One region of the Sulfobacillus thermosulfidooxidans genome, then DNA from elsewhere that is predicted to be linked to it. Evidence: predicted binding sites of a transcription regulator. Region 1 holds the regulator's gene; the other holds the start of a gene.
The links. The regulator LexA, encoded in region 1, represses DNA repair genes until DNA is damaged. The targets are predictions, from matches to a motif close to CNAACANNTGTTNG.
Positions count from the first base shown of each region.

Region 2: a site for LexA is predicted at 6,927-6,940, ahead of AOA63_RS06735 (four-carbon acid sugar kinase family protein). Genes of this name have one in related genera too.

Region 1 is NZ_LGRO01000001.1:1,127,009-1,136,489, reverse strand. Features, by position in the region: gene AOA63_RS05835 (hypothetical protein) at 1-896, shown strand, start outside; gene AOA63_RS05830 (thiolase family protein) at 958-2,100, opposite strand; gene AOA63_RS05825 (SCP2 sterol-binding domain-containing protein) at 2,139-2,462, opposite strand; gene AOA63_RS05820 (acyl-CoA dehydrogenase family protein) at 2,513-3,652, opposite strand; gene AOA63_RS05815 (DUF885 domain-containing protein) at 3,723-5,396, opposite strand; gene AOA63_RS05810 (CPBP family intramembrane glutamic endopeptidase) at 5,449-6,486, opposite strand; gene lexA (transcriptional repressor LexA) at 6,504-7,094, shown strand; gene AOA63_RS05800 (methionine gamma-lyase family protein) at 7,059-8,276, opposite strand; gene AOA63_RS05795 (GTPase domain-containing protein) at 8,364-8,975, opposite strand; gene AOA63_RS05790 (AAA family ATPase) at 8,975-9,481, opposite strand, start outside.
Region 2 is NZ_LGRO01000001.1:1,335,655-1,345,135, reverse strand. Features, by position in the region: gene AOA63_RS06760 (hypothetical protein) at 1-180, opposite strand, end outside; gene AOA63_RS06755 (adenylosuccinate synthase) at 423-1,703, opposite strand; gene AOA63_RS06750 (CaiB/BaiF CoA transferase family protein) at 1,958-3,151, opposite strand; gene AOA63_RS06745 (hypothetical protein) at 3,422-4,480, shown strand; gene AOA63_RS06740 (dihydrodipicolinate synthase family protein) at 4,590-5,486, opposite strand; gene AOA63_RS06735 (four-carbon acid sugar kinase family protein) at 5,570-6,769, opposite strand; partial or broken gene AOA63_RS20560 (hypothetical protein) at 6,980-7,039, shown strand; gene AOA63_RS06730 (FAD-binding oxidoreductase) at 7,061-9,481, opposite strand, start outside.

The DNA of each region.
Region 1 (9,481 bases):
TTGCGGCAGCTGGTCCCTATATTTATTTGACGCACAATAATACTTGGGCGGTATTACACGGACAAAGCAAAGCATATTGGGCGGTATCTCCGGGACCTGGGACCAATAATATGATTGATACAATTTCGGCGCTACCGACTAAACCTAATGACGTGTTATTAGTCGAGGAAAATCCTTCAGGTCAATCAGTAGGATATGTCAGTACAGACCGTGGACGTCATTGGACAACATGGGCCATCGGCTCCGCGACCTTTTCCAATGTTGTGGCGATGGACCATCACTATTGGGCCATCGTCAATGGTACATTGCAAGTCAGTCAGACGGGGATACGGTGGAACTCCCTGCTCCCGTTGAACACCAAACGTTGGCAAGTTGAGGATTACGCGATCAATCCGGCCAATTCCCAACAAATTGCCGTGGCCTTGGTACCCGTAGCGGGGACAGGAATCGGACCGGTATTAGAAACGCAAAATGGCGGACAAAGTTGGCACCAACTTCCTCATTTTCCGGCATTAGGAGCCGCACCGTCTAGCATGGTCATGTCCCCTGCCGGCGGAATTTCCGCACTCGTCAATCTGTCTAATCCTGTTCTGGTGAGATATTCTCCCACCAGCCACCGATGGACAGCAATCGCCGTGCCCAGCAATGGACAACAAGTTGGGGTCGGACAGTTAGCCGCTTCACCCAATGGCGACTTATTTTATGGATCCCCGACCGGAGCTATTTATCGTTGGGTAAAATCCGACTCCCAGTGGCAATACATTGCCCCTCCATCGGCTAGCGCGGCTGACTCGTCAGCACCTTATCCCCTAGAAGCCATTGGCAACCATCAAATTCTCGCAGGCTATGCAGATGGATGGTCAATCTTTGTAATTTCGCCGTCACCTGCGCGATAAAACAAACCGCCCGACATAGACAGTCGGGCGGTTTCCTTGTAGGCTTCTTATGTCAACGCCGTTAAACCCGTTCGATAATGGTCGCTACGGCCATTCCCCATCCAATACACATGGTAATCAGTGCATACCGACCATTCGTGACTTCTAAGTGATTTAAAGCAGTTAAGACTAAGCGGCCTCCTGAAGCGCCGAGAGGATGACCAATCGCAATAGCACCTCCGTGTGGATTGACCTTATTCCAATCCGGATGGTACTCTTCTCCCCACGCTAGAACCACCGATGCAAACGCCTCATTGACTTCGAAAACGTCGATATCATCAAATTCCAGTCCCGCTTTGTCCAACACTTTTCGGGTAGCCGGAATCGGGCCGGTAAGCATGATGACGGGATCAACTCCCACCACACTCATGGCCACAATTCGGGCACGCGGCGTATACCCATAGCGGGTAATCGCCGCTTCCGAAGCAAGTAATAATGCACTGGCTCCATCACTGATTTGGCTGGAATTGCCGGCTGTTACCACGCCGTCTGGTTTAAATGCCGGACGCAAATTCGCCATTTTTTCAAGATTTGTATCGGGTCTTGGACCCTCATCGGTCCGGACGGTATGCATCTCCCCGTCATCTCCCAAGACCGTAACATCGAAGGTTTCCTTATCAAAATAGTGGTCATGCTGCGCGGCAATCGCCCGCATATGACTTTGATAGGAATAGGCATCTAGTGCTTCCCGGTCCAAGTGCCACTTTTCAGCAATGAGTTCCGCGGAAATGCCTTGGGGAACAATTTGATATTGAGCGAGTAGTTGGTTGCTAAAAGTCGAACCATCCGAACCCATCGGAACCCGTGTCATCGATTCAACCCCAGCCGCAATTACCACATCATGCGTATCTGACTTGATAGCTTGGGCCGCTTGATTTACTGTTTCCAGACTTGAGGCACACATACGGTTTACCGTTGCCCCTGGCACTTCGACAGGAAATCCGGCAATTAACGGCGCAAGCCGTCCAATGTTAAATCCTTGCTCACCGATTTGTGTGACACAACCTAAACGCACATCTTCCACGGTTGCGGGATCGGTATGCGTACGAGACACCAGTTGTTGTAATGTGGCTGCCGCTAAGTCATCCGGACGGACATTTTTTAACATGCCATTGCGACGACCAAATGGGGTGCGAACGCCATCAATGATATACGCTTCGGTCACTTCGGCTTCCTCCTTTGAATGTGAAGCAATGTGCCGGCTTAACTAATCAATGTTTGGAGTTTTAAGGCCATGCTCATATCCCCTGTGACGGATAATTTACCGCTCATAAAAGCACTCATGGGATTTAATTTGCCTTCAGCTAAATCCTTAAAATCTTGCGCAGCCATCGTAATGGTCACACCCGCATCATTGGCCTTGCCGGGTTCTACGCGGGCCCCATCGGCATTAACCCGCACACAATACTCACCCGCATCATCACCGGTTAAAATGAATTGATATACCCCCGTAGAGCTAGCTAATTGGGTGTTAGTCTTCTGAGTTAAGCGGTCTTGAAGTTGATCAAAAACTTCCTTTGTCGTCATCTGCCTGTCACACTCCCTCAATGAACTTATTAAAACCTGGATTTTCACCATTACATCATGCGGGTCATCACGCGTTTTTGAATTTGCGTTGTGCCTTCATAAATAGACATAATTTTGGCATCTCGTAACCATTTCTCAACGGGATAATCACGCATATATCCATAACCACCTAAAATTTGAACTGCATTGGTGGCGACTTCCATGGCCATGTCTCCACAAAAGGCCTTGGCCATGGATCCTTCCATATTACATGATTTACCTTCATCGGCTAACCATGCGGCACGATAAGCTAATAAACGGCCCGCTTCAATTTTGGTTAGCATTTCGGTTAAAGTAAACGATATGGCTTGATTATAATAAATCGGCTTGCCGAATTGGACCCGTTCTTTTGCGTAAGCCAAGGCATATTCATATGCGGCTCGCGCCACCCCTACAGCAGCAATGGCGACCGTAGGTCGCGAATGCTCGAGCATTTTCATCGCCCCAATGAAGGCCATATTTTCTTCACCCAGGCGATTTTCGATGGGTACATGCACATCATCGAATCGGACTTCCGCCGTATGACTAGCCCGCAAGCCTAATTTTTTAAATTTCTTTCCCGACGAAATGCCGGGGGTTTTGCCGTCGACGATAAAAGCTGACACGCCCGCATAACCGGCCTCGGGATTCGTCTTGGCAAACACGACGTAGACATCGGCAATGCCTCCGTTTGTGATAAACGTTTTGGTGCCATTAATGATATATTCATCACCGTGGCGCACCGCTCGGGTCGTCATGCTCACCACATCGGAACCAGCGCCAGGTTCTGTCAAGCACATGGCGCCTAAGCGAACCTGATCCGGATCGCAAAACATCGGCAACCACTTTTTCTTTTGCTCTTCGGAGCCCATTTCCAAAATCGGAATTGACGCTAAGCCAATCCCTCCTATGGCTGTCGCAATACCAGCGCAACCCCAAAACAATTCCTCTCCGACCACTAAACTAGAAATGAGATCAGGTACCCCATTGCCCCCGTATTCCTCTGGAATGGTATAGGACAACAAGCCCACTTTCGCAGCTTTCTTTAAGACATCCCAAGGCATTTCTTCGCGCTCATCATAATACGCGGCTACAGGACGAATTTCTTTTTCGGCAAACGTATGAGCCCATTCTTTTAACTCGCGCTGTTCTGGAGTTAATTCGAAGTTCATGAGACTCCCTCCCACCCCAATAACTTGCAACCAGACTTATTTTACCATATCAAATTTATGCAGAGTACAACTATTTGGGATCGGAAAACAGAAGTTTCTCCAAAACCGGGAACATCGGCATACCGTGACTCAACAACCCATCGTGAAATCGTTGTAACGTAAATTCAGATCCCCACCGTTCTTGAGCCTTACGCCGCAAACGGAAAATTTGAAGCTTTCCCCATGTATAAATCAAATAAAACGGGTCTTGTGTTCCCCTTAACGTTTCTCTTTTAGCACCGACAGCCGTCATAAAGCACTCGGTTTCAAAGAAGCGTTGGGCATCGTCGAGGGTGAAATCTCCCCGGTGTAATCGGATCGCCACAATAAAGCGACCAAGGCGTTCGAGGGCTTCCAATACGTAACTGATTTGTAACGCTATATTGCCATCACCGTAACCCTGTTCGATCATAAGTTCTTCGGTATAATGAGCCCATCCCTCGACAAAAGCCCCGGAACCAAAAACACGGCGGACCGTGCTGGACGTTTTGGGAATCTGCAAAAATTGCACGAAATGACCAGGATAGACTTCATGAATAGAAATCATCTGCATCGTGGCTTTATTCAGCGTTTGCAATTGAGCTTCTTGGTCCTCGACTGACCAGGAGGAATCTGGCAACGTCACTTGATAATAGGCCTGGGGCGATGACTGCTCAAAAGGTCCGGGAGGGACGATCGAGGCTAATGTGGTAAGTCGCATAAACGCGGGAGTTTCGACAACATGAGGATGAAGGCTTTTCGGGATGCTTACAAGTTGGTGGCTTTCCACAAAATTACGTAACTGATCTAAAAGCTGGCTTGTATGTTGAAGTAACGAATCACGCGACCAATGGTCGTGCCGAATTTGGGCAATCACTTGTCGGATATTGGCCGAAGGTTCATATTGTGCAACGAAGTCTTGTAATTTTGTCTGCAGACGTTCTAGTTCCGCATCCGCTGTATTCAGTAATTCATCCAAAGACGCTTCGTTGCCCTCAAGCCAATAGAATTTTTCCCAATACCGCTCAGATCCTAGGCGATAATCTCCATGGGCTTTGGGTTTTATTTTCGTCTTTAATTCATCTACAAATTTTTCATAAGCTTTCGCGGCTTGTTGACTCGCCTCTGCAATATCTTGTCGTAAATGGCTGTTGACCTGTTGGAATGCTTGCGGAATATCGTAAAGGAGAAAGGGAAGGGTCTGGGAAAACTGTTCGATAGCCATATCCACATACAATTCTGGTGGATTATCCAACTGTTTGAGACCGGCCACAAGAAAACCGGGCACTTGACGCAAGCGTTGCCACAAGGCATAACCTCGCGTGTCAGCGGTACCAAATTGACCTCGTGCGAGACTTAACAAACTTTCACTAATCACCGCGTTAAAAAGATTAGGATCTTTTCGTTCTGGATGATCGCGGGTCACATCGAGCCATAAAGACTCAACATTAAATTTTAAAGTCATATAGTCCGCCCAATCTTCCAGATTCAGGGTGTCTGGATCAATCAAGTTCAGTGCTCTGCGCGCTTGATTGAGTGTCCCCTCGAATGCTTGGAGGGATGCTTCGCTGACAGGAGGCAATGCCTCATCCCAATCATGTAATCCCAATTCTGTGGCGACGAACGGAAAGTATTGCAGATAGACTTCTAATGTCATTTCGGCTATACGGCGTAACTCTTTATCTTTAGGCAATCCCGAATAAAATTCTTGGTTGCTAACCTTCATCAACATCTCCCCTAAAAGGTTCTTGCAAACAATCGTAGTGAACAACAGAACGCTAATGAAGTGCCAAAAGAGCGATGACAACCGACAATAAGTTTAAAGTCGCGTGAGCAATGGTTGATGGAATCAAAGACCCGGTTTTCCAATACACCAAGTTTAAAATCATCCCTGCGAGAGCTAATGGAATTAACAAGGTTAGGTTCATATGCGCGACGCCAAAAAGAAAACCGGCCACAACTGTGGCCCAACCTAATCCCCAGGCAGGTTGCAAGGTCCCAAATAAAATACCGCGGAACAAAATTTCTTCGGCAACGGGCGCCATGATGACAATCGCCACAATCATCAAAAAGGCAATCAGTCCTAAGTGTCCATTTAATCCTTTAGCAAAAACAAACGGATTATTAGACCGAATCCTGATATGTGCCGCCTTTATTTCCCATTCTACCACTAGTGCTGTAATAACCGACATCATGATGCCGATAGTAATTCCCCACCCCACCAACGGAAGAGTTTTAGCGTTCCATTGGTAGTGACAGCGCAAAAAAGAACGGGTCAAATGATGGCGTGTAAGAATCATCAATACGATTAATACCTCCGTCGGCGGCGTCAGCAAGTAGGCGGCAAGAAGTAAGGACAAATTCGTCGATAATGTAGTGGGATGGCTCACGAGTAATGAAACCGATAAAGCCATTGAGACCAAAATAAGAATTATAAAACCTAAGAATCCATCCCGAGGTCGTAAACGCCCAATCTCAGCCCGTTGACTCCACCACGCGATTATTACACCGAGAAGAAGTTCAGTGAGGGGAAGGAGCAAGCGGTCCACCATTTTCAACGGTGATAGCCAAATGCTCCACATGGCCATCCCAATCATTATTGCTGCCACCTCTGGACGTCTGACGACAAAGCTGAGAGCCCCAGCAGAGATGCTCACGCCTAATGCAGCAATGATGATCATGCTGGGGTTTAAGGAATGCGCCAATAGATCAGATAAAATGCCCATGACCAACCATAATACAACGGCTCCAATCGCTTTCTTCAGTCTCTCCGCCTCCTCTGTCTGTCTAGTATGGTACAATATTCCTGATATCATGAGGAGGATGATAAAATGTGATTGGAGAACGCCAACAAAAAATATTGAATTATATTCAAGACTTTCTTGCGAAAAATGGCTATCCTCCCTCCGTACGCGAGATAGGCAAAGCGGTCGGACTAAGCTCAACTGCCAGTGTTGCCAGACATTTAAAGGCCTTAGAACAAGAAGGGTATATATCGCATCCCCCCGCTAAGCGGCGAGCCTGGACTATGGGCAATAGTTATAACGCCCAATCAATTTCCCTTCCCTTGGTTGGAAATATCACCGCCGGGGTTCCCATTTTAGCGACTGAAGTGATCGAAGAACATTTGAATTTACCGGCTTCACTCTTTCGTGTCCATCCGGATTTTCTTCTGCGGGTTGTGGGCGATTCCATGATTGGTGCCGGAATTTTTGACGGTGACCTGGTTGCGGTACAAAGCACATCCGCTGCCCATGACGGAGACATTGTCATTGCTTTGCTAGGCGATGAAGCCACCGTCAAATATTTCTACAAAGAGCCCCAAGGCATCCGTCTTATGCCGGCTAATGAACGTTATCAGCCTATTATTTCCTCAGACGTTCAAATTTTAGGTAAGGTCGTGGGTCTTGTTCGCAGTCTTTAACGCAGAGATTCCCGCGTCAACCGCCATTACGGTATGCCATTTGGACAAGCCTCCCTGTAAATACGCGATATAAGGCGGCCTGATCGGGGCATCACAGGATAATTCCAACGATCCACCCGCAACAAAGCCGCCGGCAGCCATAATGACAGGATCAGCATAGCCCGGCATCGACCAGGCTTCAGGAATCACATAGCCGTCGATGGGCGAGACACGCTGCACCGCTCGGCACAAGATTTCAATTTTCTTTGCATCACCTAATTGAACGGCTGTTACAATGTCACTTCGGGGAAATTGCTCAGGCAAAGGATCAACGGCAAAACCTGCAGCCGCAAATGCATGGGATGCATAGATTCCGCCCATGAGGGCTTCGCCCACTATCATGGGTGCCAAAAACCATCCCTGGGCAATCAGACGTAATATAGATCCTGTAGGTCCGACCTCATGACCAATTCCCGGAGCCAGTAACATATCTCCCACGGCCTCAACGAGGGCTTTTTTACCTGCCACATAAGCCCCGGTTGGCGCAACTCCACCGCCCGGATTTTTTAATAAACTGCCCACAATCAAATCGGCTCCCCAATCTGTCGGTTCTTCCTCTAAGGTGAATTCTCCATAACAATTATCGACCACCAACCACGCGCCAAACGAGTGCGCTTTTTCCGCGATCTGACGAATTTCGGCAGCTTGAAACGAGGGCCGCGACTGATACCCCCGCGAACGTTGAATATAGACCACACGCGGAAAGATGGCTTGCTGGGGCCAAATGGGCATTCCTGTCTTGTCCGTGGGCAATACCCTAACGTCTATTCCTCGACTGGGCAAACTGGTTCGTGAATTGCCAAAAATCAGAGGTTGAAGCGTGTCATAAATGGGACCATTGGCCAACCATAAATGATCTCCCGGGCTTAAGAGAGCACGCAAGGCGGTGGCTAACGCGTGAGTCCCGGATGCCCATTGAGGACGGACCATGGCCGCTTCCGCATGCATAATTGTGGCGACAATATGATCTAACCGTTCTCGTCCGCGGTCGCCATAGCCATAGCCGGTACTCCCCCCTAAATCCGAAGTGGACAGGCCACTTTCACTAAAAGCCTTAGCCACCCGCGTGACATTCGCCGCGACAATGGCTTCAACGTGGAGCCATGTCTGGCGGGCCTGCTTTAAAATATCAGAATTTCGCAAATTATTAGGCCTCCTACGCCAGATTCATCGTCGGTATCATACACTATTTTGATCCATGGCGAAAATGGCGTAGACCGTCCGAGCGTATTACGCATCCAGATGACGTAAGGTAAACGCTTTGACCTCTTTAAAACCCCGGCGCGTTAGAGCTGATACGCCAATGACGGGAATACCCTTAAAGTGTTCGCGCACGGCGTGCAAATTATCGACCGCCCCAGGTTTATCAATTTTATTACCAAGAATGAGATACGGCACTAAACGTTGGGCATACTTGGCCATCTCGTCATCAAGCGGTCCTAAGGATTCGATGCGTTTTGATCCCACACTGCTTAGATCAATCATATGCAAAATCAAATTGGTCTCCCCCATACGGATTAACGTATTAGCCATGGCTTGGCGAATCTCCGCTTGATGATGGATGCCCTCTGTAATACCAACACTATCGACAATCCACAGGGCTTTCTTTTGTCGACCCGTAATAATCTCAACGCTCAGACTTTGAATCGTCAGCGTCTTGTGAGGCTTTTGCGACACGAGTTTATGCCGCGCTTCATCTAAAGACAATAATATTTTCTTGGTGGGAACGCCTTTGCGTTCTGTCGATTGCAGACGAATCTCCTTAACGCCTAAGTATGCCGCAAAGTTGATAACAAATAAGGATTTACCGACATTAGGCTTTCCGATGACTAGGGCCTCCATTACCACCCTCCTTCCACGTCAGCCCAAGTCAGGGTCATGAGATCGTCACGACTCGTCGAATCGATATGGCTAACTAATCGCACGGCCTGCCGTCGAATGGCCCGTTCTATGATGTTGCGAACCAGACGCGCATTGCCGGCATTGGTATGCCAGTGTCCATGGCTGCGTGTCAGAAATTCTGCCAATTGACGATCCGCTTCGGTGGTCAAATGATACTGGCGCTCTAACAACATAGAGCGGGCTATCGCCATCAGTTCTGCGGCGGCATAGTCGGGAAAATGCATATGAATGGGAAACCGCGATAATAAGCCGGGGTTTGTCGATAGAAACCATGCCATCTCATCGGGGTATCCCGCCAGAATCAACAAAAATTCATCGCGATGATCTTCCATCGCCTTCACCAGGGTATCGATCGCTTCCTTCCCAAAATCTTTTTCACCGCCCCGCGCCAGCGAATAGGCTTCATCAACAAACATCACCCCTCCTAAGGCCCGTTTAATAACTTC
Region 2 (9,481 bases), 210 kb from region 1:
GAGGGTATCCCGACGGGCCGTTAGACGTCTCAACATGGATCTTAATGTGAAATCATCAAGTTTTCCCAGCGTGTCTTGTGAAAAGGATGCAAAGGGAATAAAGCGGTGTAACAAATCCTGGATACCTGCATCGAGCCGATCAAAATCAAAAATGGTGTCATCGTTAAACGTGAATTTCATTCACGATCCCTCCTTGAGATATCTCTCCCCAACACCTACAGTCTTATTGTATCATTCTGCCAATGAGAGAATGGTGAGGATACCACTTTTTAGGCAGGGTTCCGATGTAAGCGGCGTGAATCAAGACTTTTTCGGGAGCGATTAACTGACGGATTGCTTGACACAGCCTATAAGCCATTTGACCACGTACTTCCTTTGCCTAAGTGAGAACAAACGTCTAGAAAAACGTGAGAATTTCCGAATTACGGCTTTATAACGATTTGCTTTCGCTGGGGACCGACGGAGATGTAGCGAATTTTCGTGTCAATCAGTGTTTCAATTCTCTCTACATATTGTCTTGCGGAGGGAGGCAAATCCTCGTAGTGTTGAATGCTTGTAATATCTGTTCTCCACCCAGGCATCACTTCGAACACAGGCTGTGCTTGGGACAGTTCGGCCGTTGGCGGAAATTGTGTCGTGGTCTTGTCGCCTAAAGTGTATGCCGTAGCAATGGGAATTTCTTCACGATAACTTAGGACATCTAAATTTGTGAGGGCGACTTCCGTAGCCCCTTGGATCATGCACCCATAGCGTGTAGCGACGGCATCAAACCAGCCAACGCGGCGAGGGCGTCCTGTGGTTGCTCCGTACTCACCGGCGTCGCCGCCTCGTTCCCGTAGCGCATTGGATTCGGGGCCCATCAATTCGGTCACAAATGGCCCGGCTCCCACACATGTCGAATAGGCTTTGGTCACGGCGATAATTCTTCTGATCGCGTAAGGCGGAATTCCAGCTCCTACACTCGCAAAGCCGGCCAACGGCGATGATGATGTTGTGAAAGGATAGATACCATGATCGGGATCGCGCAATGCACCGAGTTGGCCTTCTAACAAAATTCCTTGGTTGTTCTTTAACGCGTCGTGCAGCAGCAACGTGGTATCACAAACGAAAGGCGCTATGACGTCGGCATAATGCGACACGATTTCTGTGATTTCAAGCGGATCTTGAATGGGCAGTTGGTAAGCCGTCGGTAATAAGAAATTCTTTAACGCTAAATTGCGTTCAATACGCTGTCGTAATCGATCCTTAAAAAACAGATCAGCGACTTGTACCCCGATTTTAAGAAATTTATCCGCATAAAATGGGGCGATTCCTGAACGAGTGGAACCAAACTGATTGGCGCCGAGACGCATTTCTTCGGCTTGGTCTAGCAAGATGTGAACGGGAAGAACGACTTGGGCCCGGTCAGAGATATGGAAGAATGAGGGAACAAGTCCGTGGTCTTTAAGATATTGAAGTTCCTTGGCCAGTCCTACAATATTCAAAGCGACTCCTGGTCCGAGAACATTATGGACATGCGGATAAAACACACCCGATGGCAACATATGCAGAGCAAATTTTCCAAATTCGTTCAGAATTGTGTGACCTGCATTACTTCCTCCTTGGAAACGCACTACGAAATCCATATCTCGTGCTAAATAATCGGTAATCTTGCCTTTACCTTCATCGCCCCAATTAGCCCCAACAACGGCTGTCACGGTCATTCGCTCGCATCCTCTCTTCTCAACGCTCTGAATATTGAGGACAATGCACTTTATTGCATTACTGTCCTAAATTATATGTTTACTACTATGACATTTTATGTAGCGTCCACGCAAGTGGTTGGGTTAAAGAGGTTAACCGTGATTAGATACGTTATCGCGCGTTTTTGTCATCCGATTCATTTGGTGGATAATCTTACGATGATGGTTTTGCAATCCGAGGACAATCAAATTTTGGTGCCAACGCGATCTGATGACTAATCTGAGAGGTGATTCTTGGTACTGGTCCGAGGCGAAGATGATTTCAGGCCGAATTGTTCCAAAATCATTTGCGTGTGCTCTCCGAGCAAGGGCGGGGGATTGCAATTGGGTGACGAATCCGGTCCGGCCAAAAATCGCACAGGGGATGCAACTTGCAAAATTTGGCCCACTACAGGATGCTCAATCGGGAAAAGCGCATGACGCTCTGTGACGTGGGGATCATGATATAAATCGGAGAGATGATAAATAGGGCCGGCGGGAATTCCAGATTCTCGAAATAGATCGACCCACGTATTTACGGACCTCTCCCGAAAAATTAACTCTAAGGCGTTGACCAGTTCTTCACGATGTTCTACCCGGTCGACATTGGTACGAAACCTATTATCATCCTGCCATTCGGGATGATTGATAACTTGGCAGAACTTTTGCCACAATTTTTCATTGCCCACAGCGAGATTAAAATAGCCATCTTGTGCGGGAAACGTTTGATAGGGACAAATGCTAGGATGCGCATTGCCCATGGGACGGGGATCTTGGCCCGTGGCGAAATAATTAGTCGCAAGATAGGTTTGAAAAGCCATCATCGATTCCAACAAGGAGATGTCAATCCACTGAGGTTCGGGGCAAGTGACTCGTCGATGTAACGCGGTGAGGATCCCGATAATGGCCCACATTCCTGCACTAATATCGGCTAAAGAAAACCCCGCTTTCATCGGTGGCCCTCCGATTTCTCCAGTGATCGCCATCAGCCCTCCCATACCCTGGGCTATGACGTCATAGCCTGGATCTTGAGCATATGGTCCGCTTTGGCCGAACCCGGAAATCGATGCGAGAATAATTTGGGGATTAAGTTCCCTGAGGGTCTGAAAACCCAACCCCAAGCGTTCGAGTGTTCCGGGTCGAAAATTTTCAACGACGATATCGGCATGGCGTATGAGCTCGGATAGATGCGCGCGATCGGTATCGGTTCGTAAATCGAGAACGACGCTGCGTTTATTGCGGTTGATGCTGAGAAAATAGGTGCTTTCGCCGTCAATAAATGGGGGGCCCCAGTGCCGGGTATCATCGCCCTGAGGGGGTTCGATTTTAATGACCTCTGCGCCTAAATCGGCGAAGTACATAGTACAATAAGGACCACTGAGAATGCGCGTTAAGTCAATAATGCGAAGTCCCTCAAAGGGTTTCATCATGACCTCCTGATAATTCAACCTTAGATAGAATAGATTGAACAGGGCAAAGTGAAATCATAAGTTTCCGTCAATCTCTTCTTAGTTTCCGAAACCTATTATAGTAAAGATGACTGTACTGTGACAGAACAGGAATATTTGCTAGGCTATTGTGACATTGCGAGGTGTACCTGTTGGGACACTCACCTTAACAAGGTGTCGCTTTAAGTCATAGGGGAGGAATGATACGATAGATGGGATTTTTAACGATGAATTCAATGAGGAGGACAAGTTATGAAAGAATGGCTCGGTCCCATTGCGGTATTGTATCCTGCCGAACAAGAGACACAGTCGATCCTGCGACAACCACCACAAGCCCGGGAAACAACGGCGGATATAGCTTACGCTCTCCAAGAACGTCATGTTCCCATTATTACGCCCGCCGCTACACCGGATCCACATGACGCATATCAATGGAGTTTCCCGGATACCAATGACGGTATCAACCAGGCGCTCAGTCAAGGTGCCCGTATTTTATGGCCATATGTGCCCATGGATACAGAGCATCCATTATCATCGCGACTGGAAGAAGGGATGGGGATTACGGGGCAAATGCCCGTGCTAATTGACCCATTAGAAAGCAAAGCTTTTTCCCATAATGTTATTCAACATGGTGGCATTGTGATGCCTTTAGCAACTTCCGCAGATGCCAAAGACATTATTAGCCAATTCGATATTTATTCAGCTCCCTATGGTATGGATTTTCCTTTAATTGTCAAACCAGTTCGCGGCTATGGTCGACGCAATGTGCGGCTTGTTCATAACCGTGAAGAGTTAATGGATATTGTTGAACATTGGGACCGTTCCATTGCGGGTGATGAAGTCATGATTCAAGCTTTCTTGCCCGGAGAGGAAATTACCATCGTGGTATTTCCCCCAGGCGATTATCAGATTGACGAAACGGAGATTCAAAAGACACGATATTGGGCGTTGCCGCCAGTTCACCGCATCCATCACGTCGATCACGTCTTGCCACCGGATTTGCCGCTATTAGAGACTGTCGAACCGTTTGAACCAACGGATGAGGTGACGGTTCGCGAGGCCGCCGCCCAAGCGATGAAACTTGCCGATTTAGTACAGAGCCGCAGTGTGATTACGGTGGATTTTCGTCAAGATGCAACAGGGCAGTTTCGGATTTTTGACGCGAATTTTGTCCCCGATTTGGCAGGGGGAAATCGTCCGGGCCGGGAACAAGCCCAAAGTCTGGTGGCTTATGCGGCCCAAGTTTTCGGTTGGCAGTATCCCGAACTCATTGAGAATCTCGCTCGCCAATGGTGGACATTCGAAGAATAAATCTCGCCTGAAACATTCACCAAAGCATTTACGAGTGCATAAGCAAGCCCACGAGATGCTCGTGGGCTTGCTCTCCATGCTCATGATCTAGATTCTGCGCGTTCCGTGATCACTCCGAAATCAGGTGATACCGCTTAAGAACATCGCGAATGGCCAGAGCAGCGGGAGCATCTTGGGGTAGCGGTTGATAAGGCGCCATTAAATAACCCAGATGGTGATCAATGGCGGCAGTGGCAAATTTAAAACCTCGGACCCCATCGGTTTGGCGCAGGGCCGTTGCTAAATCGATGAGTTGGTATTCTAACTGGCGTGCCTCTGGCCAGCGGTTATGGGCCACATGCTCCGCGAGTTCCACGATCCATTGGGGCACAATATTGCCTGACCCGACTACGGCGCCATGTCCTCCCACGGCTAAGGCGGGAAGGACGAGTGTTTCCGTCCCGATTAATACTTTAAAGTCGGGTATATCGCGAGTACGGTGCAAAACCCTCAGGAAGTAGTCGAAATCACGACTACTGTCCTTAATACCCATAATATGAGGATGGGTGGATAATTTGGCAACGACCTCTACCGGAATGCTGATTTTCGTGTAGGGGGGAATATTATAGAGCATGATGGGAAAGGGAGACCGATCAGCTAAAGACAAATAAAAGACCTCGAGATCTCTCGCAGTCATCGGATAATAAGAGGGCGGGGGAATCAAAAGCCCTGCTAATGGCAGGTCGCGGCATGCATCCAAGTCCTTGACGATATCCTCTTGAACGGTTCCCACTATACCGGAATATACCGGTTGTTGGCCGTTTACACGTTCCAAAACGGCTTCCCGCACTTGCCGTCTTAAGGACAGGGAAAGACTTGCGCCTTCTCCGGTCGAACCTAAAATGGATAGACCAATGTGTTGAGCTGCCAAAATGCGCTGAATTAATCGTTTGAGGGCCAGAGTATCGAGATGGCCATCGCTTGTTAATGGGGTAATCATGGCTGTTTGCAATAGATATGCTGACATGCTGCTCTCCTTTATCGATGACGATACTTACGATGAATAATTGCGTGTTGTGACATCTTGCGCTGTGTTTTCTTATCAGTATGCTATAGCAAGCGCCGAACAAAGTCGATAAAAAATGGGGCAGAACCATAACTGCCGGATTTGGACACCAATGTCCATGGGCTCTTACGAAAAAGCATTCGGCTTTGCACAATGCCGGGTTCCCATTGCATCACGGGCTCCAATTCGGTTATTCCTAAAGCACGGCACAATGCAGATGTCATATCTCCTCCCGTTGCGGCCAGCGCAAACACCCCCTTCATGTCATTGATAAGTCGCTGAGCAAGCTGTCCAAGAAATGCGGTTACGGCATTGGGATCAATGCGGGGCTCCGGACTGACGGAGAGCAGGGCAAAATGTGAGGTCGAAAACCAATCGATAAGCCTAAGTGTTACGGTGTTAATCAGTTCCGGCGTATGGTGTGAAAGTAAGGTACTGTCTATCTCCCAAAAGTGGTCCGGGAAACGGGTCCGAAAATAGTTAATTTGTTGTTGAGTTGCAGGATGCAAGCTGGCACTCATTATGAGCGCCTTATCGGCCTTGGCTGTTACTGGCACGGTTAAAGTCTGAGATTGAACAAGATAGGGGCGCAATTGTAGGGCAAGAGCCAACGAACCACACGGTAAAACGTTCGGATGTTTCGATAAAATCTTCGCAATCTGTGCTAAGTCGTCATCGGTTTCTGCATCGACCACAACAATTTGCCCAGTCGAGTGACGAGTGATGCTCTGATGCACATGTTCAGGGTGATGGCGTAATGTGTTTAAGGAAACGTATTCCGCCCTGAGTGTAGTGGTTTCTCGCAAGAGAGCCTGAATGTCGCCGGTGCGCAACGGATTTCGCGGATCCGTACCCAGTGCTGTGGTTTCCAACGGTTTCCCATCCACATAAAGATGTCCGTCTTTTACAATTTTGTTGACCGTGGGAAATGATGGACAGAGCACGGCGGTTTTCATCCCCGTCAGATGCAACAAGGTTTCGATTTCAGCTCCGACGGGTCCACGGAGCGTTGCATCCACTTTTTTGTATAGAGGCCGGATCTTAAGGGGATAGGGGAGGACCTGTTGCAGATTGCGCCGGGCTTCATCAGCAGGGAGATGACGCGATTCGGTTGTCCAGGCGAGGACGGAGGGCCCGTCGAAAAGATGTTTAGGTAATTTAAGAACAACCTTTGTCGGAGTCAACCCCGAAAAAATGACACCGGTATCTAATGCTCCACTTAAATCGTCTGCAATGATTAGCATAGCGCGTCCTCTTTTCCTACTCGATAGCTTGAACTCTATACCTGTGCATTCTCCTTCGTAGACGATAGCCCAAAGGGGTTAAGCGAATGGCACCTTTGACCGCCAGATCGGTCGCATCCGCTGTTCCCTGAAGTCTCGGGTATGGTCAATTCACGCGAAAACGGCTGTTCGTGAAAGATTGCCGCAATGCTTAATGGATAGCGATTCCGTTTGTCCCCTACAGTCGATCTGCAACAGATTTTGTTGCGGTGGATCGGATTTCAACGGTTTATCTATAACACAATTAGCATATTATGGCTTTCCAAATATGTTGTGGGGATCGAAATATTGTTTAAGGCGCTGGGTGATCTCAATCAAGGATGGATCAGGAAGGTTGATAACTTGCCAACCTTTGTGATTCAACACGCGGCAGCCGTGAAGCTGCAGCCGTTGGGGGGCATTTTCGGGTTCTTTTGGCATAATCCATAAACTGTCATCGAGGGCGTGAAATGCAGGGGTAATAGAATGGGGTAATGGTCCCACTCCAAATACATATCCTGAATGGTCGCGCCGGGCATGATCAAAGAGTGTTTGCAGTGTTGAGTGTGTTTGGGCGAGAACATCTGAGGCATCATGACGCTCATAAGGAATACGAATATGATCGCATACCTGTTCGATATATTGGTGTTGGCTGGGAAAATCATGTCCATCCACATAGATAGCAAGATGATGTTCCATGGTCCATAGACCCTGGGGTCCTGGAGCCCTTGTTAGGAGAGCACGAATCAAGGCTTCGTATTGCTCTGGACTCATGTTCTGATGATCTATGATATAAACAACCTGTTCGGAAAATTTGGGAAGTAAACGCAAGATCACGGTGGTAATCAAACCAAATTGGCCCAAGGAGCCAATAAATAGTTTTGGCATATCCAATCCTGCGACATTTTTCATAATCTTACGGCCGAATTGTAACTGCCGACCGGTTCCGTCGACAACAGATAGGCCAAGAATCCAGTTTTTCACGGGACCATAGCCCAAATGCGCCAGATGGGGCAATCCTTCGGCAACTAAACTGCCAAGAGTTTGGTCTTTTTGTAGAGGAATTACCGGAAACATCAGATGATATTTGTCCAAAAGGGATTGTAGGGTTGCATAAGACATCCCGGATTGCACTGTGATGGTCATGTTGTCCGGATCAAAATCCAGGATATCTTGAAGATGACTCAGATCTACACGGCAAGCGCCTTTATGCACCCTATGCTTGTCCAGGGTAAGGCAAACCTTTTGGATGTAGGCTTCGCGTATGGTATCTCGCAGTTCATCGACTGTGCGGGGTTGAACATGCCCCGTGATTGCTGGCCCTGGGCCAATATCAGGAATATAAGACATGTCCTCAACAGGATAAACGGCCTTACCGGGATTTAAGATATTATGGGGATCAAAGGCCACTTTGAAGGCGTACATGGCGGCTAATTCGTCGGCCGAATACATAAGAGGTAATTCATGCAGTTTGTCAATGCCAATGCCATGCTCTCCCGTAATGGATCCGCCTAATTCCGCTGCTTTTTGCAAAATTGCGTGATCGGCCTGCCTCATTCGTGCCACTTCCTCGGCATCATCCGGATGATACGGAATCAAGGGATGCAAATTACCATCGCCAGCATGTGCCACGGTGTTAATTACCAGCGAGAAACGGCGAGATATGGCCAGCACATGACTCATCATATCTGCTAAAAGGGGCCGGGGAACGGTCACATCCTGCGTCCAGACATGGGATGCAAGTCGTGCGGCAGCTCCATAAGCCGATCGTCTAGCTGCCATCAATTGATGAGCATGTTCGGGGTTTTCGGCAATGATCACGGGATCGGCATGATATTTTTGTAATACTTCAACGAGCCGTTGAATTTGCGCTTGAACGGATAAGGGCGAACCATCGACTTCAATAAGGAGCACAGCATCTGAATCCGGATATCCTGCGTCCATGAACGGTCTGACGGTATCTAAGGTGGCTTTGTCTAATAACTCTAGGGTAGAGGGAATCATTTGTGCCTGAATAATCCCAGACACTGCCGAGACGGCGTCAATCACAGACCGAAATCCCGCAAGTAGTGTTCCGGAGTTAGGAGCTTTGGGCAATATTCGCAACGTTATTTCGGTAATGATAGCCAAAATGCCCTCCGAGCCTGTTAACAAGCCAGGCCAATCTATAATCGACAAACTTTCTTGACAAGTGATGGGTGTTCCGTCGGCAAGCAAAGCTTTAATTCCTGTAACATAGTGGCTAGTTGTACCATATTTGACGCAGTGGGGACCTCCTGATCCCTCGGAAACATTGCCTCCCAGTGTTGATATGCGGTGACTGGCGGGATCGGGAGGAAAGAAGAAGCCATAAGGTTCTAATGCCTCTTGTAACCTGGCATTGACAACGCCAGGTTCCACGTGCGTTCGCCGTCTTCGAAGGTCAATAGATTTAATCTCTTTAAAATGCGTTAAAGATACGACGATGCCTCCTGAGATGGGCAACGTGCCGCCACTGATGTTGCTTCCTGATCCCCGGGCAATAACCGGCATGTGATAATGGCTGGCCGTTTGCAGCACATATTGCAATTCTTCTTCGTTCTCGGCAATAAAGGCTGCATCAGGCCTATGCCGTTGCGACGTTGCATCATAACTATAAGCTAAAAGGCGACTGGCATCGCGGATGATACGCTCACCGAAACGCTGGGTGAGCGC